Regions from separate parts of the Streptomyces sp. NPDC050732 genome, predicted to be linked through region 4. Evidence: riboswitches for the same ligand, from Rfam matches in the RefSeq annotation. Region 4 holds a riboswitch; each other region holds the start of a gene.

Region 1 (5,755 bases), on a different contig from region 4:
AGCGAGCGCCAGGTGGCGGCACGCGTGGTGTGGCCGAGCCGGGCGGCCTGCGCCTGCCGGATCCGGCCCATGGAGTCCAGGAGCAGGAAGCTCATCCGGTACGTGACGAGTGCCACGTCCACGACCGGCGCGGGCACCCCCGCCTTCACCAGGCGGGGCAGCAGGTCCGACATGGGTGTGGTGAAGGCGAACAGGAGCACGCCGAGCGAGGCCGCGGAGGTCCGCAGGAGCAGACCGCCCGCGCGCGCCGGGCCGCCGTCCGCGAACGCCACGAACCCGTCGGGGCCGCCGACCTGGACGAGCAGGGTCAGTGCGCCGGTCACGCAGAAGCCGAGCGGCACGCGGTAGGCGCGCCACAGCTTGCCGGGCGGCACGCCCGCCGGGCCGAGCAGCAGGGCGAGCGCGGCGACCAGCACCAGGACGGCGCCCGGCCAGGGCGGCAGCGAGATCGCCAGGACGGTGAGGCCGATACCGAGCACGGCCTTGTCCACGGGATGCCGGCGGCGCCAGCGACTGCTGTGCGCCGCCGCGTCGATGGGCAGCACGCCGGGTCAGACCCGCTCGGTCCCGGGCCGGGGGCCGCCCGCGTCGACCGGCTCGTCGGAGCCGTCCGACGCCTCCAGCCTTGCCGCCTCCGGCTGGTCCGCTTCCGTGCGCGCCTGTTCCGCGCCCTGGCGGCGGCCCTTGCGCAGCCCGAAGTAGTAGGCGAGGACGCCCGCGCCGATGGCCGCCTGGAGGGCGAACAGCGCCGACTCGACTTCGCCGGACGGGGGTTCGTACAGCGGTGAGAACCACGGTTCGTAGTCCGGTTCGATCTCGGTGATCGCCGTCTCGGCCTGGGCGTCGGCACCGGCGAACGGCTCTTCCTCGTCGTCGCCGAGGCCGAGCGCCAGGGGCAGCACCGCGAGCGCGGCGACGATGAGGAGCAGCAATGTGTTGATCTTCGCGTTCCGGCTCATCAGGCGCTGGCCCCCGTCTGCGTCTCGGACGTCTCGGATGTCTTGGACGTCTCGGTGGTCTTCGGCGTCCCGGTCGTGTCGGGCGTCTCGGGCGTCGTGGCGCTTCGCTTGCCCCGCAGCAGTACGCCGAGGCGGGTGAGTTCGCCCTTGCTGGACTGCACGAGCAGGCGCATCACCAGGACGGTGAGCAGGCCCTCGCTGACCGCCAGGGGGATCTGGGTGACGGCGAAGATGCCGCCGAACTTGCCCAGGGCGCCCAGGAATCCGCTGCCGGGGTCGGGGAACGCCAGGGCCAGCTGGACGCTGGTGACGCAGTACGTGGTCAGGTCGGCGACGAACGCCCCGAAGAACACGGTGACCATGAGCGGCACGTCGTACCGCCTGAGGAGCCGGTAGACCGCGTAACCCGCCCAGGGGCCGATGATCGCCATGGAGAACACGTTGGCGCCCAGGGTGGTGAGTCCGCCGTGGGCGAGCAGCAGTGCCTGGAAGAGCAGGGTGATGGTGCCGAGCACCGTCATGATCGGTGGCCGGAACAGGATCGCCCCGAGCCCGGTCCCCGTCGGGTGCGAGCAACTGCCCGTCACCGAGGGGATCTTCAACGCGGAAAGGACGAACGTGAAGGCCCCGGAGGCACCGAGGAGCAGTGTGCTCTCCGGGTGCTCCTTGACTTCACGGGTCAGGGAGCGGACTCCGTGGACGACGAACGGCGCGGACGCTACGCCCCAGGCGATCGCGTGCGCCGGCGGGAGGAAACCCTCGGCTATGTGCATGGCTCAGCAGACCCTCTCCAGCACCTCGTGGATGGACAACGTGCCTTGGCCGGTCTCCTGGCTGACGGGTCGTACCGACCGGACTCCGCCTTCCCGGGTACGTGTGCACCCAGTGGCTGCCGCTAGGGCTGGAGCCGGACTTCCCGATCACAGTGGCGAGGGCCGCACCGGCATCACACCGGATTTCCCGAGCACCAAGGCGTGGTGACACTAGTGCGCAAAGATCTGCCTGACAACTTGCGCGGTGGTCGCGGCGGTGGCACACCCGAGCGCACACCACCACCGCGTACGCCCCTGCTCAGAGGCCGTCCGCCCGGTCAGAAGAATTCGTCGAGCAGCCGGTAGAAGTCCAGTTTCCCCTTGTCGGCCTCGACCGCCGCCCGCTCCTCGTACCGCCGCAGGAACCGTTCGGCACACCCGGGCCCGAACCAGGGGTCCTCCTCGTGCGTCAACTCCCGCAGCAGGATGGCGAGATCGGTGTGCCGGTCCGCCCTGCCGAGCCGGGCGACGTCGATGACTCCGGTGACGCGGCAGGTGCCGGGGTCGAGCAGGACGTTCTCCGGGGTGAGGTCGCCGTGGGTGACGACCGGGTCCTCCGCCGCCGGGCGGGTGCGGCGCAGCTCGTCGAGGAGGCGCTGCCCGGTCCAGCCGGCGCGATCCTCGTCGAGGTCGTCCAGGTCCAGGAGGTTCTCGGCCACATTGCGGGCGGCCTGCTCCATGGTGACCGGCAGGGTGCGGTCGAACGGGCAGCCCTCCGGGGGCAGTCGGTGCAGGGCCACGGCGAGGTCGGCGAGCGACTCGGCCACCGCGAACCGCTGCTCCGGTGGCCACTCGTCGGCGGCCGGCCTGCCGGGCACCGCCTCCGTCACCAGCCATGCCACGTGGTCGTCGGCGCCCCGCTCGACGATGCGCGGCACGGGGATGCCCCGGCCGGCGAGCCAGGCCAGGCGGTCGGCCTCGCCCGGCAGGTCGGAGGGCGAGCCGTCGTACGTGACCGGGGCGGTCTTCACGTACAACTCGGGTTCGCTCGCGCCCGTTCCGGTGAGGTGGTGCACCTCGGCGCCCGACGCGCCGTCCGTCGCGGGGGTCCATCGGTACGCGGCGTACCTCCGCCGCAGCTCGCTGCTCATGATCGGCATCATGGCAGGCGGCTCCCCGCGGCTCCCACTCGATATTTCGGGGGGGCGTTGCTCCATTGCCGATGCGAACGTCAACGGTTCGCGGCGAAGGTCATCTCCCCTGGAGCCGGGCGGCGGCTTCTCTGGTCGCCGGCATCTCGGCGCTCAGGGGCACGCCGGGGCAGAACGTGGCGTAGCCGTCCTTGTGGGCCGCGACCGTGTGGAAGACCGCCTGGGTCGACGCCCGCGAGGCCGAGCTTCCAGCCAGCGAGCGCCGCGACGCCCGTCGAACCCCGGTTGAAGCCCCGCGCGTGCGCCCCGACGACAGGCTTGTCGATGCCGCCCGCGCGCTGCGCGGGGGCGCCGCGCGGAACGCCGCGTACGACGAGGGCACCGGGCGCGCGGGCCGAGCGGCGGCGGGCATGACGGAGCGGTGTCCGGGGACGGTCGTCGGAGGGAGGTTCCGCGGTCGTCGGCGGGCACCGCGGGGTCGACGCCTGCCGCGCAGGCCAGCAGCAGGCCGACGGCCGTCGCACCGGGCAGCACCCCCAGCGCGCCGCGCAGGGCGTGGGGCACCCGCGACGCGGACCGCGCGGGGAGGACACACATGGTGTCAGCTTCCGGCCGGCGCGCCCGGACGGCTGCGGCAGTCGGCGCAACCGGCGGGACCCGTCGGCGGACGCGGGGAAAAAGAACCGGGCGGGCCGGCCGGGACGCTCCCCCACTGGTCAGTGGGGGTGTCCCGGCCGGCCCGCCCGTGCGGGGCGGCGGTGTGTCACCGGCCCACGGGTGCGAGCTCCCGGTCCGTCTCGGCGTCCGGCGAACCGGTGTCACCGAGGTTCTTGTGGAGCTTCTCGCCCTCCACGTCCACGTTCGGCAGCGCCTTGTCCAGCCAGCGCGGCAGCCACCAGGCGGCCTTGCCGAGCAGCGCGAGGACCGCCGGCACGATCGCCATGCGGACGACGAAGGCGTCGAAGAGGACGGCGACGGCCAGGCCGAAGCCCATCATCTTGATCATGTCGTCGTTCTCCATGATGAAGCCGGAGAAGACGCTGATCATGATGACCGCGGCCGCGGCCACGACCCGTCCGCCGTGGGTGAAGCCGGTGACGACCGACTCGCCTGGGCGCGCCCCGTGGACGTACGCCTCGCGCATCCGCGTCACGAGGAAGACCTCGTAGTCCATCGCCAGGCCGAAGACCACACCGATCATGAAGATCGGCATCATGCTCATGATCGGGCCCGGCTGGTCGACGCCCACGACGTCCGCGAGCCAGCCCCACTGGAAGACCGCGACGACGGCGCCGAGGGCGGCGGCCACCGAGAGCAGGAAGCCGAGCGCCGCCTTGAGCGGGACCAGGATCGAGCGGAAGACCAGCATCAGGAGCAGGAAGGCCAGGCCGACGACGAGACCGAGGTAGGGCAGGAGTGCGTCGTCCAGGGTCTGCGAGAAGTCGATGGTCATCGCGGTCTGGCCGGTGACCAGGATCTCGGAGCCGGTGTCGGACCCGATGCCGTCGGCGGTCGAGCGGATCGTCTTGACCAGTTCCTCGGTGTCGTGGTCGCTCGGTCCGGTCTCCGGGACGACGTTCATGATCGCGGTGTCCCCGGCCTTGTTGGGCTGGGCGGGCGTCACCGCGGCGACGCCGTCGATCTTGGCGATCGAGTCGCCGACGGTCTTGGCGGCTCCCGCCACGTCGGCGTCCTTGCTGATGGTGACCATCAGCGGGCCGTTGAAGCCGGCGCCGAAGGACTCCGACAGCATGTCGTACGCCTTGCGCTGGGTGGTGTCCGGCGCGGACGAGCCCTCGTCGGGCAGGCCGAGTTCCAGGCTGGCGGCCGGGACGGCCACGGCACCGAGGCCGATGACGGCGACGAGGAGCACGGAGAGCGGGTGGCGCAGTACGAAGCGCGCCCAGCGGGTGCCGAGCTTCGGCTTGGCGTTCGGGTCCTGGAGCTCGCTCGCGGACTTCTTGCGGTCCTTGCGGCGCAGTACCTTGCGGCCCGCGAAGCCGAGCAGCGCGGGGATCATGGTGAGCGCGATGAGGACGGCGATCACGACGGTGGCCGCCGCGGCCAGGCCCATCTTGGTGAGGATGGGGATGTTGACGATGGCGAGGCCCGAGAGGGCGACGACGACGGTGAGGCCGGCGAACACCACGGCGGAGCCCGCGGTTCCGGTGGCCCGGCCCGCCGCTTCCTCGGGTTCGCGGCCCTCGGCTATCTCCGCTCGGTAGCGGGAGACGATGAAGAGGGCGTAGTCGATGCCGACGGCGAGGCCGATCATCATCGCGAGCGTGGAGGTCGTGGCGGAGAGGTCGAGGGTGCTGCCGAGCGCCGCGATGCCGGAGATGCCGATGGTCACGCCGATGATCGCGGTCAGCAGCGGCATGCCCGCGGCGACCAGCGACCCGAAGGTGAGGATCAGGACGATCGCGGATATCGCGATGCCGATGAGCTCGGCGCTGCCGCCCATCTCCTGCTCGGCCATGACGGCGTCACCGCCGGTCTCGACCGTCAGGCCCGCGTCGCGGGTCTGGTCGGTGGCCTTGGTGAGCGCGTCCCTGGCCTCGTCGGTGAGCTCGGTGGCGGGCACCTTGTAGGTGACCGACGCGTAGGCGGTGGAGCCGTCCTTGCTGACGGTCTTGGCCTTGAACGGGTCGTCGACCGAGCCGACCTGCGGGCCCTTGCCGATGGCCGCGACCATCTTCTCGACCTCGGCCTTGGGCTTGGCGGAGTCGATCTTCTCGCCCTCGGGGGCGCGGATGACGACACGGGCGCTCGCGCCGTCGGCACTGGCGTCGGGGAAGCGCTTCTCCAGCAGGTCGAAGGCCTTCTGCGATTCCGTTCCCGGCATCGAGAAGGAGTCTTCGGGTGCGGCAGGGGCGGCCGAGGCGGCGAAGAT
Region 2 (5,755 bases), on a different contig from region 4:
GCATTCCCTCACTGTTGCCACCGTGATAAATCTTCACGACCACTCGGTGACGCCACCCATGTCGCCGGGGGCGCTTCAGCCGGCAGACCGCCGGTAGCACTCCATTCGTATCCGGGGGGATCAGGACCTGGTCCGCAGCCACAACGCAGATGTGCGGGCGCGGATCAGCATGGAGAAAGGCGTCACCATGACCTCAGTGCAGGTCGAAGAGCACCACGACGAGCACGGCGGCAACGGTGTCGCGCAGGACGGCTCGTCCGGCGAGGGCTACCAGCGCGGGCTCGGAGCCCGGCAGATCCAGATGATCGCGATCGGCGGTGCCATCGGCACCGGCCTGTTCCTCGGCGCGGGCAAGGCCATTCACAAGGCCGGCCCCAGCCTCATCCTGGCGTACGCCATCGCGGGCCTCGTCATCTTCTTCATCATGCGGGCGCTCGGCGAGCTCCTCATGTACCGCCCCGTCTCGGGCTCCTTCTCGGAGTACGCCCGTGAGTTCATGGGCCCGTTCTTCGGATTCGTGACCGGCTGGACGTACTGGCTCTTCTGGGTCGTCACCGGCATCACCGAAGTGACAGCGGCCGCCCAGTACATGCAGTACTGGACACACGGATCCGTTCCACAATGGGCGTACGCGCTCATCTTCACGGTCATCCTGTACGGCGCGAACCTCATCTCCGTGAAGCTCTTCGGTGAGCTGGAGTTCTGGTTCTCGATGGTCAAGGTCACCGCCATCATCGGCATGATCCTGATCTGCATCGGCATCCTCACCATCGGCTTCTCCGACGCCGGTGACACCGCGACCGTCGCCCACCTGTGGAACCAGGGCGGCTTCTTCCCGAACGGCATCGGCTCCACGCTGATGACGCTGCAGATCGTGATGTTCGCCTTCCTCGCCGTCGAGCTCGTCGGCGTCACCGCGGGCGAGTCCAAGGACCCGAAGACCGTCCTGCCCAAGGCCATCAACACCGTGCCGTGGCGCATCGCCGTCTTCTACGTCGGCGCGCTCATCATGATCCTGTCGGTCGTGCCGTGGACGCACTTCCAGCCCGGCGTCTCGCCGTTCGTCGCCGCCTTCGAGAAGATGGGCCTCGGCGTCGGCGCCGCGATCGTGAACTTCGTGGTCCTCACCGCCGCACTCTCCTCCTGCAACTCCGGCATGTACTCCACCGGCCGCATGCTGCGCGACCTCGCGCTCAACGGCCAGGGCCCGAAGTTTTTCACCAAGCTCACGAAGAACGGCCTGCCGCTGATCGGCACCACGGCCTCCGCCGCGTTCATGCTGGTCGGCGTCTGGATCAACTACCAGTGGCCGGGCGAGGCGTTCAACTACGTCGTCTCCTTCGCCACCATCTCCGGCATGTGGGCCTGGATCATGATCCTGGCCTGCCAGATCCGCTACCGCCGCAAGGCCGACCGCGGCGAGCTGCCGCAGTCCACCTTCCGGGCCCCGGGCGCCCCGTACACCAGCTGGTTCGCCCTCCTCTTCATCGGCATGGTCATCGTGATGATGGGCGTCGACAAGGACGCGCGGATCTCGCTGTACGCCGCTCCGGTCTGGGCCGCGATCCTCGGTGTCTCCTACCTGGTCCTCAAGAGCCGCAACCCGCAGGCCGCGGCCTTCAACAAGCGGAAGGTCGGCCTCTCCGACAGCGACCGCGTCTCCAAGGACTGACCGGCACCCCAAGGCCGCTGTCCAGCATTCGGGCCCGCTCGTACCACACTCCGGTACGCGCGGGCCCCTCTGCTTATCCTGGCGCCATGCTGACCATCACCCAGGCCCTCCACGACCAGATCGTCGCGCACGCGCGCCAGGACCACCCCGACGAGGCGTGCGGCATGGTCGCGGGCCCGGCGGGCACCGGCCGCCCCGAGCGGTTCATCCCGATGCTCAACGCCGCGCGCTCGCCCACGTTCTACGAGTTCGACTCGGGCGACCTGCTCAAGCTCTACCGCGATCTCGACGACCGCGACGAGGAGCCGGTGATCATCTACCACTCGCACACCGCGACCGAGGCCTACCCCTCGCGCACCGACATCACGTACGCCAACGAACCCGGCGCCCACTACGTCCTGGTCTCCACGGCCGACACCGACGACGCGGGCCCCTTCCAGTTCCGCTCGTACCGGATCGTCGACGGCGAGGTCACCGAGGAAGAGGTAAAGGTCGTACAGGCATACTGAGCTTTACTCATGAGGGCGGCAGGACCCAGGAAGCCGGTGCGAACCCGGCACGGTCCCGCCACTGTGACCCCGTACCCGGCCGCGCAGGCCGGGGCGGGGGAAGTCAGGAACTGACCTGCCGCCTTCCTCCACACGACGCAGGGGACGCGGAAATCCCCTGGAGGAGGCAGTTCAGCCATGTCCCGCGCCCTTCGCGTACTCACCGCCGCGGCCCTGCTGGCCCCGCTCGCCGCATGCTCCGCCTCATCCGGTGGCGACGACTCGGGAAAGCCCGCCGCCAAGGCCGCCGGGTTCCCGTACACCGTCACCAACTGCGGTGTGAAGACCACGTACGACGCGCCTCCGAAGCGCGCCGTCACCATGAACCAGCACACCACCGAAGTGATGCTGGAACTCGGCCTGAAGGACCACATCGCCGGCACGGCCTACCTCGACGACAAGGTCCTCCCGAAGTATGAGAAGGCCTACAAGTCGGTCCCCGTGCTCGCCAAGGAGTACCCCTCCTACGAGAAGCTGCTCGCCGCCAACCCCGACTTCGTCTACGGCGGTTACGCCAGCGCCTTCCTCGCCGGCGACGGCCGCAGCCGCTCGGCGCTCGCCAAGTCCGGCATCGAAAGCCGCCTCAACGTAGAGGGCTGCGCCGAGCGCGCCCTCACCATGGACGACGTCTACCGCGAGGTCCGTGAGGTCGGCGCCACCTTCGGTGTGCGCGGGCGCGCCGAGACATGGGTGAGCGGGGCGAAGCGCGAACTGGGCGCCACGGCGAAGAAGGCACAGAGCGAGAAGCCGGCCCCCGTCTTCGTCTACGACAGCGGTGACAAGACGGCGTTCACGGCCGGCGGCCGCGGCATCGGCAACGACATCATCGAGCGGGCAGGCGGCCGCAACGTCTTCGCCGACGTCGACAAGTCCTTCAGTGACGCGTCCTGGGAGAAGGTCGTCGAGCGCCGCCCCGAGGTCATCCTGATCCTCGACTACGGCGCCACGACCGTCGCTCAGAAGAAGAAGCGCCTCCTGGAGGACCCGGCCCTCAAGGACGTCCCGGCCGTCAAGAACAAGCGCTTCGCGGTGCTGCGGCTGTCGGACATGGTCACGGGAGTACGAGCACCCGAGGCGGTGAGGAAGCTGGCGGCACAGCTGTGAGCGCGCTGCGGGAGTTTCAGCCCGTCCGGCGTTTGAGGACGAGCCCGAAGGGCGACAGACGGGGGCCACGGGGGCGGCACCTGGCCGTCCTGACGGTACTCACTGCCGCCCTCGTCGCGGCGACGATCGCCGGCCTGGCGCTCGGCTCCGTCCGCATCCCGCCGAGCCAGGTCGTCGAGATCCTGTCGGGCCGCGCGGAACCCTCCCCGTTCCGCACCATCGTGCTCGACGTGAGACTCCCCAGGGTCATCCTGGGGGCCACCGTGGGCGCCGGGCTCGCCGTCATCGGCACCGTGCTGCAAGCCCTCGTCCGCAACCCCCTCGCCGACCCGTTCCTGCTCGGCGTCTCCTCGGGCGCCTCCGTCGGCGCGGTCTGCGCGATCGTCCTCGGCGGCGTCTTCGGCCTCGGCGCCGCCCTGTCGACCGCCGTCACGATCCCGGCCGCCTCCTTCGCGGGCGCGCTGCTCTCGCTGGTCCTCGTCTACGCCCTGGCCCGCGGCGGCGGCAGCTTCGCCACCGGGCGCCTGATCCTCGCGGGCGTCGCCGTCTCGTACATCCTGACCGCGCTGACCAGCCTCATCCTCGTCACCGCCGACAGCGCGGACCACCTCAAGGAAGTCCTGTACTGGACGCTGGGCGGCCTCGGCAGCGCCCGCTGGGACATGCTCGCCCTGCCCTGCGTCACCCTCGTCCTCGGCACCGCCCTCCTGGTGTCCATGGCCCGGCCCCTCGACCTGCTCCTCGCCGGGGAGGAGGGCGCCACCGTCCTCGGCCTGCACGCCGCCCGCTTCCGCGCCGGCGTCTTCGTCCTCGCCTCGCTCCTGACCGGCGTCCTCGTCGCGTACAGCGGAGCCATCGGCTTCGTCGGCCTGATGGTGCCGCACGCCGCCCGCATGCTGGTCGGCGCCGCGCACCGCGCGCTGCTCCCGGTGGTGGCGCTGACGGGCGCGGTGTTCCTGGTCGTCGCCGACCTCGCCGCCCGCACCGTCGCCGCCCCGCAGGACATCCCCGTCGGCGTGCTCACCGCGCTGACCGGCGGCCCGTTCTTCCTGTGGCTGCTGCGGCGGCGTACCGAAGGAGTCCCGGCATGACAGGAGAGCTGCGCACCCAGGCCCTCTCGTACGAGATCGACGGCAGGCTCCTCGTCGACGCCGTCGACCTCACCGCCGCCCCCGGCGAGACCGTCGGCGTCGTCGGCCCCAACGGCAGCGGCAAGACGACCCTGCTCCGCTGCGTGTACGGCACACTGCGCCCCACCGCGGGCCACGCCCTCCTCGACGGCGACGACCTGCACACGATGACCCCGAAGGCCCGCGCCCGGCGCCTGGCCACCGTGCCGCAGGACGGACAGGCGGCGTTCGAGCTGACCGTCCGGCAGGTGGTCGCGATGGGCCGCTCCCCGCACAAGCGGTTCTGGGAGGCGGACACGGCGGCCGACGAGGCCCTCGTCACGGCGGCCCTCACCCGCGTCGGCGTCGAAGGGCTGGCCGACCGCGCGTTCCCCTCCCTGTCCGGCGGCGAGCGGCAGCGCGCCCTGGTGGCCCGCGCCCTGGTGCAGCAGCCCACCCTCGTCGTCCTCGACGAGCCCACCAACCACCTCGACATCCGCTACCAGCTCGAAATCCTCTCCTTCGTACGCGGTTTGGGCACGACGAACCTGCTGGCCCTGCACGACCTGAACCTCGCGGCGTACTACTGCGACCGCCTCTACGTCCTCGACGGCGGCCGCCTCGTCGCCTCCGGGGCGCCCAAGGAGGTCCTCACCGCCGAGCTGCTCGCCACCGTGTACGGCGTGACGGCCGAGGTCAGCACCCATCCGCTGACCGGCGCCCCGACCGTCGTCTATCTGCCGCCGCCCGCATCCTGAACGGATTCCGTCCAGCAGGTGAGATCACATTCCGGGATCCGGACCGGGAATCGATACGATGACCGCATGGTTCCCCATGACGTGAGCGAAGAGACGCCGAGCGCACCCCCCGTGCTGCTTGTCGCGCGGCTGCACGTCGACCTGTGCCGCCTCGCCAGCGCGATCTGTTCCCGCTGAACCGATCCGCAGCCCGGCCGTGGGCCGCGGCGCCGCACCCCGTACGCGGGCACACCCCGCGTACACCGACGCACCACACTCAGCACAGCGCCGCCGCGCGCGCCCACCACCCGCACTTTCTCGAACCCGACAGGAGCCCTCAGCCATGGCCATCGAGGTCCGCATCCCGACCATCCTCCGCACCTACACCGACGACGCCAAGGCCGTCGAAGGCAGCGGGGACACCCTCGCCGAGCTCTTCACGGACCTCGACTCGCGGCACCCGGGCATCGCCGCGCGCATCGTCGACGACGGCAAGCTCCGCCGCTTCGTGAACGTGTACCTGAACGACGAGGACGTCCGCTTCCTCGACGGCATCTCCACCAAGCTCTCCGACGGCGACAACGT
Region 3 (5,755 bases), on a different contig from region 4:
CACAGGGCCAGGGTGAAGCGGTCCGTGATGTGTGCGGTGTTGACCGGGGCCGTGCTCGCGGGCTCGCCGAGGAAGTGCGTGCGGTACGCCGCGCGTTCGTCGTGGTTGCCCGGGCAGGCCAGCAGCGGGTGCCGGGATGTCAGCAGTTTGCGGGCCGTCTCGTACTCGGACGGGGTCGCGTGGTCGGCGATGTCGCCGGTGGCGATGATGGCGTCCAGGTCGTAGGGGAGGGTGTTCAGGTACTCCATGACGGCCCGGGTGCGCTCGACGCTGCGTCCGCCGTCCTCTGTCCCGGTGTCGATGTGGGTGTCGCTCAGGTGCGCGATCACCGATATCGGTGACGTCGTCGGCACGGCCGGTGTCTCTGGCATCGCTGCGGGCCTTCCTTCTCGCGGATCCTCAAGGGCCAGTTGGCGCCCTTCGGTGAACCTAGGAGCGCCGACAGACCCGTGTTAAGGGCCAGTCATACGCCTCTGGCCCGGTCCCACCGCTCACCCCCGCAGAAACCGCACCGAAGGCCGCCCGCCCTTCGACCCGCTGCCCGGACCGTCGTCCTCCCCCGGCGTCACCACCGCCCGCACCCCGTAGACCTCGGCGATCAGCTCCTCGGTGATCACCTCGGCCGGGGTGCCCGCCGCGTACGCCGTGCCGTCCTTGAGGACCAGCAGGTGGTCGCAGAACATGGCCGCCAGGTTGAGGTCGTGCAGCGCGATGACGCTGGTGACGGGGAGCTCCGCCACCAGGGACAGCAGGTCCAACTGGTGCTGGATGTCCAGGTGGTTGGTGGGCTCGTCGAGGAGGAGTTCGCGGGGTTCCTGGGCCAGCGCGCGGGCGATCTGGACGCGTTGGCGCTCGCCGCCGGAGAGCGTGTGCCAGGCCTGGCCCGCGCGCTCGGCGAGCCCGGCCCGCGCGAGGGCCTCGCGCACGGCCCGCTCGTCGTGGGCCGTGGGGGCCGACCACGCGCGGCGGTGCGGGATGCGGCCCAGGCGTACGACGTCCCGTACGGTCAACTCGACCTGGGTCGACGCGTGTTGCTCGACCACGGCGATCCGGCGCGCCACCTCGCGGCGGCCCGTGTCGGGCAGCGGGCGGCCGTCCAGGGTGACCACTCCGGAGGCCGGGGCGAGGACGCCCGCGAGGATGCGCAGGAGCGTGGACTTGCCGGATCCGTTGGGGCCGAGGAGCCCCACCATGGCGCCGTCGGGCGGCGCGAGGCTGACGCCGTCGACGACGAGCCGCCCGCCCGCCTCCCGGGAGACGCGGTCGGCGCGCAGGCCCGGGGCGTCGGGGAGGAGTACGTCGTACGTCATGACGCCCTCCGCGTCCGGTACAGCACGGCCACGAACGCCGGTACGCCGATGAGCGAGGTCACCACGCCGACCGGGACCTCCTGGGGCTGCAGGGCCGTGCGGGCCAGCGTGTCCACCCAGACCAGGAAGACCGCGCCGGCGAGCGCGGTGACCGGGAGGAGCCGGGCGTGGCCGGAGCCGACGACCGCGCGGGCCGCGTGCGGCAGGACGAGGCCGACGAAGCCGATGGCGCCCGCCGAGCTGACCAGGGCCGCGGTCAGGAGAGCGGTCGTGCAGAGCAGGACGAGCCGGGTGCGGGCCACCCGGACGCCCAGCGCCGCCGCGGCCTCCGGGCCGAACGCGAAGGCGTCGAGCGTACGGGCGTGGCCGAGGCAGACGACCAGCGCCACCACGAGCACCGCGCCGCACAGCCAGACGTCCGTCCAGCCGATCCCGCTCAGCGAGCCGAGGAGCCAGAAGAGGATGCCGCGGGTGGTCTCCGCGTCGCCCGCCGTGAGGACGACGAACGACGTGAGCGCGGAGAACAGCTGCATGGCCGCCACGCCGGACAGCACGACCCGGTCCGTCGTGTCGCCCAGCGTGTGGCTCAGGAGCAGGACCAGCGCGAAGGAGCAGAGCGCGCCCGCGAAGGCGCCCGCCGAGACGGACACCGCTCCCCCGCCGACGCCGAGGACGACGACCGCGACCGCTCCCGTGGACGCCCCGGACGACACCCCGAGCACGAACGGGTCGGCGAGGGGGTTGCGGAGCAGCGACTGCATGACCGCCCCGCAGACCGCGAGGCCCGCGCCGCAGACCGCGGCGAGCAGGGTGCGCGGCATCCGCAGGTTCCAGACGATGCCGTCCCTGATCGGGGTGAGCGGGCTCTCGCCCCAGCCGAGGTGTGCGGCGACGGTCGCCCACACGTCCGGCACGGAGATGTCCGCGGGGCCGATGGTGACGGCCAGGGAGACGGACAGGACGAGCGCGGCGGCTCCGGCCAGCCACAGGAGGCCGTGCCGCACACCCTTCCAGACGGGAGTGGGCGCTGGGGCGAGTACGGGTGCCGCCTCCGTCACTTGACGAGTCCGAATTTCCGCAGGCCCGCCGCGACCTGTTCGATGCCGTCGACCGTGCGGATCGTGGGGTTCATGGCCTGGCCGCTGAGGAGGACGTACCGCTTCTTCTTCACGGCGGTGAGGTTCTTGGTCGCCGGGTTGGACTCCAGGAACTTGATCTTCGCCGCCGCGCTCTCGGCCGACTGCGACTTGCGCGTGAGGTCGCCGATGACGAGGACGTCGGGGTCGCGGTCGGCGACGGTCTCCCAGTTGATCTGGGGCCATTCCTCGCGGGTGTCGTCGAAGACGTTCTTCGCGCCGAGCTCCCGGGTGATGATGCCGGGCGCGCCGCAGCAGCCCGCCATGTAGGGGGCGTCGGAGTTGGCGAACCAGTACAGGAGCGTCACGTCGGAGGCGGCCGCCCCGTCGATGTCCTTCGTGGCCTTCGCGACCCGGCCCTTCAGGTCCGCGACCAGCTTCTCGCCGCGCTTCTCGACGTGGAAGACCTTCGCCAAGTCGCGCACCTCTCCGTAGACGGTGTCCATGGTGAGGGTCTTGACGCGCTTGCCGTCGCCGGCGCCGTTGTTGTCCTTGCCCGCGCAGTCGGTGGGCGAGACGTAGACGGGGACGCCGAGCTCGGTGAACTTCGCACGGTCCGCGACGCCGCCCTTGCCGACCGTGTAGAGGAAGGAGGCACTGACGAAGTCCGGCTCCTTGGAGAGGACCTTCTCCAGCGCCGGGTAGCGGTCGGCGAGCCGCTCCACCTTCGCGTTGTCCTTCTCCAGGTTCTTCAGGACCGGGTCGGTCCACGTACCGGTGCCGACCATGCGGTCGGCGAGGCCGAGGGAGAGGAGGATCTCCGTGGAACCCTGGTCGAGGGAGACGGCCCGCCGGGGCGGCGCGTCGACCTTCGCCTCCTTGCCGCAGGAGGCGACGGTCACCGGATAGCCGTCGGCGCTCCCGCCCGCCGACTTCTCCGACCTCCCCGAGGAGCCGTCGCCGCACGCGGTGAGCGTGAGCATTCCGGCACAGAGCAGAGCGGATATACGGGCCGTACGGCATATACGGGCTGTCGAGGACACGTGATCCCTTGGGTCTCGCGGCTCATACGCGGAGCCTGGCCTGCGTCACGACCTCCGTCGCCCGGTGTGCGAGCGGAGGCGCCAGCAGGTCTTCGGACTCGGGATCGACCGGGCGGGGCGCCTTCCCGGGCGTCCTGGAACGCCCAGTGGCCGTGGCCCCGCCCGTCCCCCTCACCGCTGCGCGTCAGTTCCGGATTCGCACCGGATTCCCTGGCCCAGGTGTGGGTTTGACTGGCTTGCGCAAGTTATCACGCGTCCTTGCGGGACCCGTCCGGGCCTTGGGCCGGTGCGGGCCTCGGCTCGCCGCGGTAGGTGCCGAAGGACCAGCGGTTGCCCTCGGGGTCCTCGATGGCGAACTCGCGGCTGCCGTACGGCTTGTCCTCGATCTCACGGGTGATCTTGACGCCGGCCTCGGTGAGGCGGGCGTACAGGGCGTCCACGTGGTCGGTGACCACGTACGCGCCCGAAGTGCCCGGCTTTCCGCAGGCCGCGGCCGCCGACTCGGGGTCGTACGAGCCGAGCATGATGCCGCCGCCCTCGGGCCAGTCGAGCTGGGCGTGGGCGACGCGGCCGCCGTCCTCGTAGACGGCAGTGCGCAGGAAGCCGACGGTGCCGACGAGGAAGTCGATCAGGGCGGGGGCGTCCTGGGCCTGCAGGGCCGGCCAGACGGCGGGGGCGAGCTTGGTGTCAGGTGTGGTGTTCATGTCTCCCACTCTTCGCCGCCGCCGTGCGACCCGGCTTGGATATTCCGGCACTCTTCGGCCAGCCAGCGGGTGGGGCTCGCCTCCGTGTACTGCTGGAAGTCGCGTACGAGGTGGGAGTGGTCGTAGTAGCCGGTGTCGGCGGCGACCCGGGCGAGGTCCGGCGGCCCGCCCGCTGCGACGGCGCGCACCACGGCGGCCTTGGCGTGCTGGAAACGCATCAGGCGGGCGGCCTGTTTGGGGCTGAGACCCGTCTCGGCGCGGAACAGCGCGGTCAGCCGGCGCTCGCTGAGCGCCACGTGCCGGGACAGGCCGCCGAGGGTGCCCGCGCCCCGGTGCCGGGCCAGCCACGCCCAGGCCTCGGCGACCTCCGGGCGTACCGATCCGGCGGCGCGGTCGTCGGCCGCGCGCCGCCGCAGATAGCCGGAGAGCAGGGCGAAGCGGTCCTCCCACCGGTCCAGCTCGCACAGGCGCTCGCGGAGGTCCGCGGCCCGGTCGCCGAGGACGTCGGTGCCGCCGACGACGAGCTGCCCGGCCAGCGCGGCGGCGGGCAGACCGAGGAGCGGGCGGGCCGCGAGGGGGTGCACGGCGAGCTGGATGCCCGCCTCGTGCTCGGGCTGTACGACGTACGCGGGGCTCTGGTGCAGGCCGCCCAGGACGATGTCGGTGCGCGCCGCGTCCGGTCCCGTGGCCTGGCCGGGGGTGCCGCCGGTGGCGATGGGCCCGTCCAGCGAGAAGATCAAGGTCAGATACGGGGACGGGAGGCCCCGGTGCAGGGCGGGCCGCTGTCCCGCGGTGCGGTAGCCGACCGCGGAGACGACCATGCCGTCGAGCCGCGGGACGGTCCGGACGAACTCACGGGAGCCCATGCGTTCCAGTATGCGGGGCGGGGCCCGGACGGGTCGCGCGGTCCCTCACCGCTACCCGGCACGCCCTCCCCCACACCCTCCGCGTCCGGTGACTTCGATCATGGGAAATGGGCGCCCTGGCCCATAGCATGGCGCGCCGCTCCGGACGGGGCCGCGCATCGCTTTCAGGGAACGGCAGGGACGTAGAGACATGGCAGTACGGGGAGTGCGGGCAGTATGGGGAGTGCGGGCAGTACGGGCAAAGGGCAAGCCGGCCGTCATCGGTGCCACGGGGGCGCTGGCCGCCGCCGTCCTCGTGGGCGGCGCGCTGTGGCCGACGGGCGAGGCGACCGCCGCCGACACCTCCGTGTCCACCGCCCGTGAGCTGTCGCACTGGCCGAAGCCCGTCGCGAAGGAGCTCGGCAAGGTCATCGCGGAGAACGGCCACAAGGGCGCGTACGCCGTCTTCGACGCGGACAACACGACGTACCGCAACGACCTCGAAGAGTCGCTGCTGCCCTTCCTGGAGATGAAGGGCGTCCTGAGCCGCAAGACCATGGACCCGTCCCTGAAGGTCATCCCCTTCAAGGACAGGGCCGGGCACAAGGAGAGCCTCTACAGCTACTACAACAGGCTGTGCGAGGTGGACGACCAGGTCTGTTACCCCTGGGCCGCGCAGATCTTCTCCGGCTTCACGCTGAAGGAGCTCAAGGGGTACGTCGACGAGCTCCTCGCGTACGGGAAGCCGATCCCCGCCGAGTACTACGAGGACGGGAA
Region 4 (5,755 bases):
GTCAGCTCGAAGCCCGGGTCGAGGAGGTTCTTCTCGCTGTTGGTCGTCGTGCTCATTACTGGCAGGCCTCGCAGGACTCGGGGTTTTCCAGGGAGCAGGCGACGGCCTCTTCGGCCGTGGCCTGCGCGGGGACGGGGGCGGGGGCGGTGGCGGCGGTCTGGGAGCCGCCGGCGGCGCGGGCGATGCGGGTGGCGGGGCGCGAGCGCAGGTAGTACGTGGTCTTCAGGCCCGACTGCCAGGCGTACGCGTACATCGAGGAGAGCTTGCCGATGGTCGGCGTCTCCAGGAACAGGTTCAGGGACTGCGCCTGGTCGAGGAACGGGGTGCGCGCGGCGGCCATGTCGATCAGGCCGCGCTGCGGGAGCTCCCACGCCGTGCGGTACAGCGCACGCACGTCCTCGGGGATCCAGTCGAAGCCCTGCACCGAGCCGTTGGCCTCGCGCAGCGCCTCCCGGGTCTGCGCGTCCCACACGCCGAGCCGCTTCAGCTCCTCCACCAGATAGGCGTTGACCTGGAGGAACTCGCCGGACAGCGTCTCGCGCTTGAAGAGGTTGGAGACCTGCGGCTCGATGCACTCGTAGACGCCCGCGATGGACGCGATGGTCGCGGTCGGCGCGATGGCGAGCAGCAGCGAGTTGCGCATGCCGGTGGTGGCGATGCGTTCGCGCAGCGCGGCCCAGCGCTCCGGCCAGGTCAGCTCGACGCCGTAGTGGTCGGGGTGCAGCACGCCGCGGGCGGTGCGGGTCTTCTCCCAGGCGGGGAGCGGCCCGTTGCGCTCGGCGAGCCCGGCGGACGCCTCGTAGGCGGCGAGCATGATCCGCTCGGCGATCCGCGTGGAGAGGGCGCGCGCCTCGGGGGAGTCGAAGGGCAGCTTCAGCTGGAAGAAGACGTCCTGCAGGCCCATGGCGCCGAGGCCCACCGGGCGCCACTTGGCGTTGGAGCGGCCGGCCTGCTCGGTCGGGTAGAAGTTGATGTCGACGACGCGGTCGAGGAAGGTGACGGCGGTGCGGACGGTGTCGTCGAGCCGCTCCCAGTCGATGTCCTGGGCGGCCGGGTCCACGAACGCGCCGAGGTTCACCGAGCCCAGGTTGCAGACGGCCGTCTCCCCGTCGTCCGTCACCTCCAGGATCTCCGTGCAGAGGTTCGAGGAGTGCACGGTGTGGCCGGGCTCCGCGGTCTGGTTGGCGGTGCGGTTGGCGGCGTCCTTGAACGTCATCCAGCCGTTGCCGGTCTGCGCGAGGGTGCGCATCATGCGGCCGTACAGGTCCCGGGCCGGCATGGTCTTCTTCGCGAGCCCGGCGGCCTCCGCCTTCCGGTACGCCGTGTCGAACTCCTCGCCCCACAGGTCGACGAGCTCGGGCACGTCGGACGGCGAGAACAGCGACCACTCCTGGTCGGCGGCGACCCGGCGCATGAACTCGTCGGGGATCCAGTGCGCGAGGTTGAGGTTGTGCGTGCGCCGCTGGTCCTCGCCCGTGTTGTCGCGCAGCTCAAGGAACTCCTCGATGTCGGAGTGCCAGGTCTCCAGGTAGACCGCGGCCGCGCCCTTGCGCCGGCCGCCCTGGTTCACGGCGGCGACCGAGGCGTCCAGGGTCTTCAGGAACGGCACGATGCCGTTGGAGTGCCCGTTCGTCCCGCGGATCAGCGAACCCCTGGAGCGGATGCGGGAGTACGAAAGACCGATGCCGCCCGCGTGCTTCGAGAGCCGCGCGACCTGGTGGTAGCGGTCGTAGATCGAGTCGAGCTCGTCCAGCGGGGAGTCGAGGAGGTAGCAGGACGACATCTGCGGGTGGCGGGTGCCGGAGTTGAAGAGCGTCGGCGAGGACGGCAGGTAGTCCAGGCGGCTCATCAGGCCGTAGAGCGCGGCGACCTCGTCCAGCGCGCGGGAGCTCCCGTCCTCCGCGAGGCCGCTCGCCACGCGCAGCATGAAGTGCTGCGGCGTCTCGATGACCTGCCGCGTGATCGGGTGGCGCAGCAGATAGCGGCTGTGCAGGGTACGCAGGCCGAAGTAGCCGAAGCGGAGGTCGGCGCCGTCGGCGAGCGCGGCCTCCACGAGCGCGTCGAGCCGGGCCGCGTGCGCGGTGACGAAGGACGCCGTGCGGTCGGCGATCAGGCCCTCGCGGTGGCCGACGGCGACCGACTCGGTGAAGGAGCGCACGCCCTGTGACGCCGCCTCGGCGGCGATGGAGAGGGTGAGCAGCCGGGCGGCGAGCTTCGAGTACGCCGGGTCCTCGGAGATGAGCCCCGCGGCCGCCTCGGTCGCCAGCTCGCGCAGCTCCGCCTCGTCGGCTCTGGCCGACCGGCCGCGCAGCGCGGCGGCGGCGACCCGGCCGGGGTCGGTGTCGGGGAGGTCGGCGGTGAGGTCGGTCAGGGTCCGCAGCAGCGCGGCCCCCGGTCCGTCGGCACCCTCGGTGCTGTCGATGGGCTGCGGTGACAGCGCTGACGCAGGTTCGGCAGGCGCGATGGTCACGTGGAGCTCTCCCTCGCTCGGCTCTGGGCCTGGGGGAGGGGACGGCACACACGGGCGCACCCGGGCAGGGCGGCGTACCGCGTCCACCGGCCCATTCCACGAGGCCCGGACGGTCGGCACCCGGGCCGGACGGCACGGGTGCACTGTCGGCAGGTCTTCGGACTCCGCGCACGACAAATGCGTACACGTCTACCGTTGCGGGACAGTTCCGGACTTGCACCGGATTCCCCTGCGGCGACAGCGAGCATGAGCATACATCTTGTGCCGCGCTCCTGAAGCGGGCCCACATCTTGTGTCGGCCCGCGAGCCCGAGGCCTAGAGCTTCAAGGCGTACGTCAGCAGCGGCACCGTCTCGATCGGCCGCCAGTCGCGCTCGGGCGTCCGCACGAAGCCGAGGCGCTCGTACAGCCGGTGGGCGGCGTGCATGGAGGTCTGCGTGGACAGGACGAGCGCGCTGCGGCCCGCCTCCCCGGCGCGCCGCACGCACTCCCGTACGAGCGCCTCGCCCACACCCCGGCCCCGCGTCCCGGGGGAGACGGCCAGCATGCGGATCTCCGCCTCGTCGGCCCGCGCGATGTCGGCCATCGGGCCGCCGGCCGGCACATAGGTGACGCAGCCGAGTATCTTCCCGTCCGCCGCGGCCACCAGGACCTCGGCCGCCGCCGCCCGCGCCGGCACGTCGCGCAGCACCGCGAGATAGGGGTCCTCCACCCCGAAGTCCAGGTGTCCGCCGTCGAGATAGGCCTGTGCGGTGAGGTCGCCGAGCGCCTCGTACTCCTCGGGGTGCGCCCCTCTGATGGTGATCGTGAAGTCCATGGGGCGAAGTGTGCAACAGGAGTACGACAAAGGGCCGCCGGTTTTTCCGGCGGCCCATGTCACGTGCGGGAGGGGGTGGTTCAGTGCCCGGCGCCCGCCGTCGCCTTCGGCAGTTCCTGGATGACGCCGGGGTCGCCCGCGTCCGCCGTGTAGTCCTCCGGCGACGTCTCGTCGATGCCCTCGGGGGCCTTCAGCGCCTTCAGGACGAAGGTGAGGACCACGGTCACGACCACGTTCAGGACGAACGCGGTGAGGCCGATGTAGCCGATCTCGCCGATGCCGGGGATCGTGTCGGAGGAGCCGCCGAAGTGCTTCTGCGTGGGCGAGGCGACGCCGTACGCGGCGAGCGTGCCGTAGACCATGCCGACCGCCCAGCCCGCGAGCAGCGCCCAGCGGTGGAACCACCGGGTGAACAGGCCGCCGACCAGCGCGGGCATCGTCTGCAGGATCCAGATGCCGCCCAGGAGCTGGAAGTTGATCGCGACGGTCTTGTCCATGCCGAGGACGAAGACGAGGGCGCCCACCTTCACCATGAGCGAGACCAGCTTGGAGACCTTGGTCTCCTGCTCGGGCGTCGCGTCGGGCTTGAGGAAGTCCTTGTAGATGTTCCTGGTGAAGAGGTTCGCGGCCGCGATGGACATGATGGCGGCCGGGACGAGCGCGCCGATGCCGATCGCGGCGAAGGCGACACCCGTGAACCAGTCGGGGAACATGTCCTCGAAGAGCTGCGGGATCGCCAGCTGGCCGTTCTCGACCTTGACCCCGGCCGCGATCGCCATGAAGCCGAGCAGCGCGAGCAGGCCCAGCATCAGGGAGTACAGGGGCAGGATCGTGGTGTTGCGGCGGATCACGTCGCGGCTCTTGGAGGAGAGCGTCGCCGTGATCGAGTGCGGGTACATGAAGAGCGCGAGGGCCGAGCCGAGCGCCAGCGTCGCGTACGTCCACTGACCGGCCTCCGGCGGGGCGAGCGCGCCGCGCGGCTTGTCGGTCGCCGGGTTGGTCTGCGAGAACGCCTCGCCCGCCGTGGCGAAGATGTCGTCGAAGCCGCCGAGCTTGATCGGGATGTAGATGATCGCGACGACGATGACGAGGTAGATCAGGCCGTCCTTCACGAACGCGATCAGTGCGGGCGCGCGCAGCCCCGACGAGTACGTGTAGGCGGCGAGCACCGCGAACGCGATCAGCAGCGGCAGGTCCTTGATGAACCAGTTGGTGTCGGGTCCGCCGCCGATCCCCATGACGTCCAGGACGGCCTGGATGCCGACCAGTTGGAGCGCGATGTACGGCATCGTGGCGAGGATGCCGGTGACCGCGACCGCCAGCGAGAGCCCCTTGGAGCCGAAGCGCCCGCGCACGAAGTCGGAGGTGGTCACATAGCCGTGCTTGTGCGAGACCGACCAGAGGCGCGGCAGGAAGGTGAAGATCAGCGGGTAGACGAGGATCGTGTACGGCACGGCGAAGAAGCCGGCCGCGCCCGCCGCGTAGATCGCCGCGGGGACGGCCACGAACGTGTAAGCGGTGTAGAGGTCGCCGCCGAGCAGGAACCAGGTGACCCAGGTGCCGAACGACCGTCCGCCGAGGCCCCATTCGTCCAGGCTCTGGTCGTTCTCGGCCTTGCGCCAGCGGGCGGCGAGGAAGCCCATGACCGTGACCGCGAGGAAGAAGAAGATGAAGACGGCGAGGGCGACGCCGTTGACTCCGTCCTTCATGACCGCGCCCCTTCCTTGCGGGCGCGCTGGTCACGCTGCCACAGCTTGTAAGCGATCATCGTGAGCAGCGTGGAGATGAGCACCCAGAGCATCTGGTACCAGTAGAAGAACGGGATGCCGATGAAGGTCGGCTCGATCTTGGCGTAGGAGCTCACCCACAGCATCGCCACGAACGGCGCGACAAGGCAGACGGCGATGACCACGCGGACCGGCGTGACGACCGGTCTGTTCACTTCAGGCGCATCTGACATATCGCGGCTCCGTTCCCTCACTTATCCCATGCTTAACGTGCGGGAAATCTAAGCGAGAGTCTTGATCTATGGAACCCCTGTCCGGATAACGGACGAGTGACTGTGTGGTCGATATGCCTGCTCAGCAGCAGCGGAATCCCTGCCGGGGGTCCGACTCCTGCTGGTCTGCCCGCATGCGCTCGAATGCGCGGCGGCTGGGGACGGTTGCGGCCGGATGGTCCCGGCGCATATGAGCCACGTACCGTTCGTACGCCGACTCGTCGGTCAGCTCACGGACGTACCACCGCATCCAGCGGACCCCGCGCAGCAGCCAGGTCATCGCGTCAGCTCCCGCTTCTCCTCCTGCTCCTCCCGCTTCTCCTCCGCGGTCGCGAAGAGCCCGGCCGGCGCGGTCAACTCCGACTCCACGTACGGCGCTTCGCTCAGCCGCGATGCGGCGGGGTTGCGGACGTGCCGCACGCAGACGCGTGCCGCGTCCACCAGCACGACGACGATGAGCAGGGCGAGCG

What was found. Region 4 has a riboswitch for cobalamin ahead of AB0H82_RS25065 (ribonucleoside-diphosphate reductase subunit alpha). Riboswitches for the same ligand answer to the same signal wherever they lie in the genome.
Region 1: another riboswitch for cobalamin. It lies ahead of AB0H82_RS09470 (energy-coupling factor ABC transporter permease); the one in region 4 lies ahead of AB0H82_RS25065 (ribonucleoside-diphosphate reductase subunit alpha).
Region 2: another riboswitch for cobalamin. It lies ahead of AB0H82_RS00505 (ABC transporter substrate-binding protein); the one in region 4 lies ahead of AB0H82_RS25065 (ribonucleoside-diphosphate reductase subunit alpha).
Region 3: another riboswitch for cobalamin. It lies ahead of AB0H82_RS28790 (ABC transporter substrate-binding protein); the one in region 4 lies ahead of AB0H82_RS25065 (ribonucleoside-diphosphate reductase subunit alpha).

Annotation. Positions count from the first base shown of each region.
Region 1 is NZ_JBFAHP010000008.1:74,492-80,246, reverse strand. It holds gene cbiQ (cobalt ECF transporter T component CbiQ) at 1-545, opposite strand, end outside; gene AB0H82_RS09475 (energy-coupling factor ABC transporter substrate-binding protein) at 552-959, opposite strand; gene AB0H82_RS09470 (energy-coupling factor ABC transporter permease) at 959-1,732, opposite strand; cobalamin riboswitch at 1,762-1,946, opposite strand; gene AB0H82_RS09465 (APH(3') family aminoglycoside O-phosphotransferase) at 2,050-2,865, opposite strand; partial or broken gene AB0H82_RS09460 (N-acetylmuramoyl-L-alanine amidase) at 2,963-3,200, opposite strand; gene AB0H82_RS09455 (MMPL family transporter) at 3,626-5,755, opposite strand, start outside.
Region 2 is NZ_JBFAHP010000001.1:124,073-129,827, forward strand. It holds gene AB0H82_RS00495 (amino acid permease) at 188-1,672, shown strand; gene AB0H82_RS00500 (M67 family metallopeptidase) at 1,759-2,181, shown strand; cobalamin riboswitch at 2,154-2,315, shown strand; gene AB0H82_RS00505 (ABC transporter substrate-binding protein) at 2,359-3,324, shown strand; gene AB0H82_RS00510 (iron ABC transporter permease) at 3,405-4,415, shown strand; gene AB0H82_RS00515 (ABC transporter ATP-binding protein) at 4,412-5,191, shown strand; gene AB0H82_RS00520 (putative leader peptide) at 5,258-5,368, shown strand; gene AB0H82_RS00525 (MoaD/ThiS family protein) at 5,514-5,755, shown strand, end outside.
Region 3 is NZ_JBFAHP010000036.1:73,838-79,592, forward strand. It holds gene AB0H82_RS28775 (metallophosphoesterase) at 1-371, opposite strand, end outside; gene AB0H82_RS28780 (ABC transporter ATP-binding protein) at 492-1,310, opposite strand; gene AB0H82_RS28785 (iron chelate uptake ABC transporter family permease subunit) at 1,307-2,314, opposite strand; gene AB0H82_RS28790 (ABC transporter substrate-binding protein) at 2,365-3,369, opposite strand; cobalamin riboswitch at 3,495-3,680, opposite strand; gene AB0H82_RS28795 (VOC family protein) at 3,678-4,133, opposite strand; gene AB0H82_RS28800 (helix-turn-helix domain-containing protein) at 4,130-4,999, opposite strand; gene AB0H82_RS28805 (HAD family hydrolase) at 5,190-5,755, shown strand, end outside.
Region 4 is NZ_JBFAHP010000029.1:42,115-47,869, reverse strand. It holds gene AB0H82_RS25070 (ribonucleotide-diphosphate reductase subunit beta) at 1-56, opposite strand, end outside; gene AB0H82_RS25065 (ribonucleoside-diphosphate reductase subunit alpha) at 56-2,470, opposite strand; cobalamin riboswitch at 2,601-2,731, opposite strand; gene AB0H82_RS25060 (GNAT family N-acetyltransferase) at 2,786-3,286, opposite strand; gene mctP (monocarboxylate uptake permease MctP) at 3,367-4,995, opposite strand; gene AB0H82_RS25050 (DUF3311 domain-containing protein) at 4,992-5,246, opposite strand; gene AB0H82_RS25045 (YbdD/YjiX family protein) at 5,368-5,565, opposite strand; gene AB0H82_RS25040 (carbon starvation CstA family protein) at 5,562-5,755, opposite strand, start outside.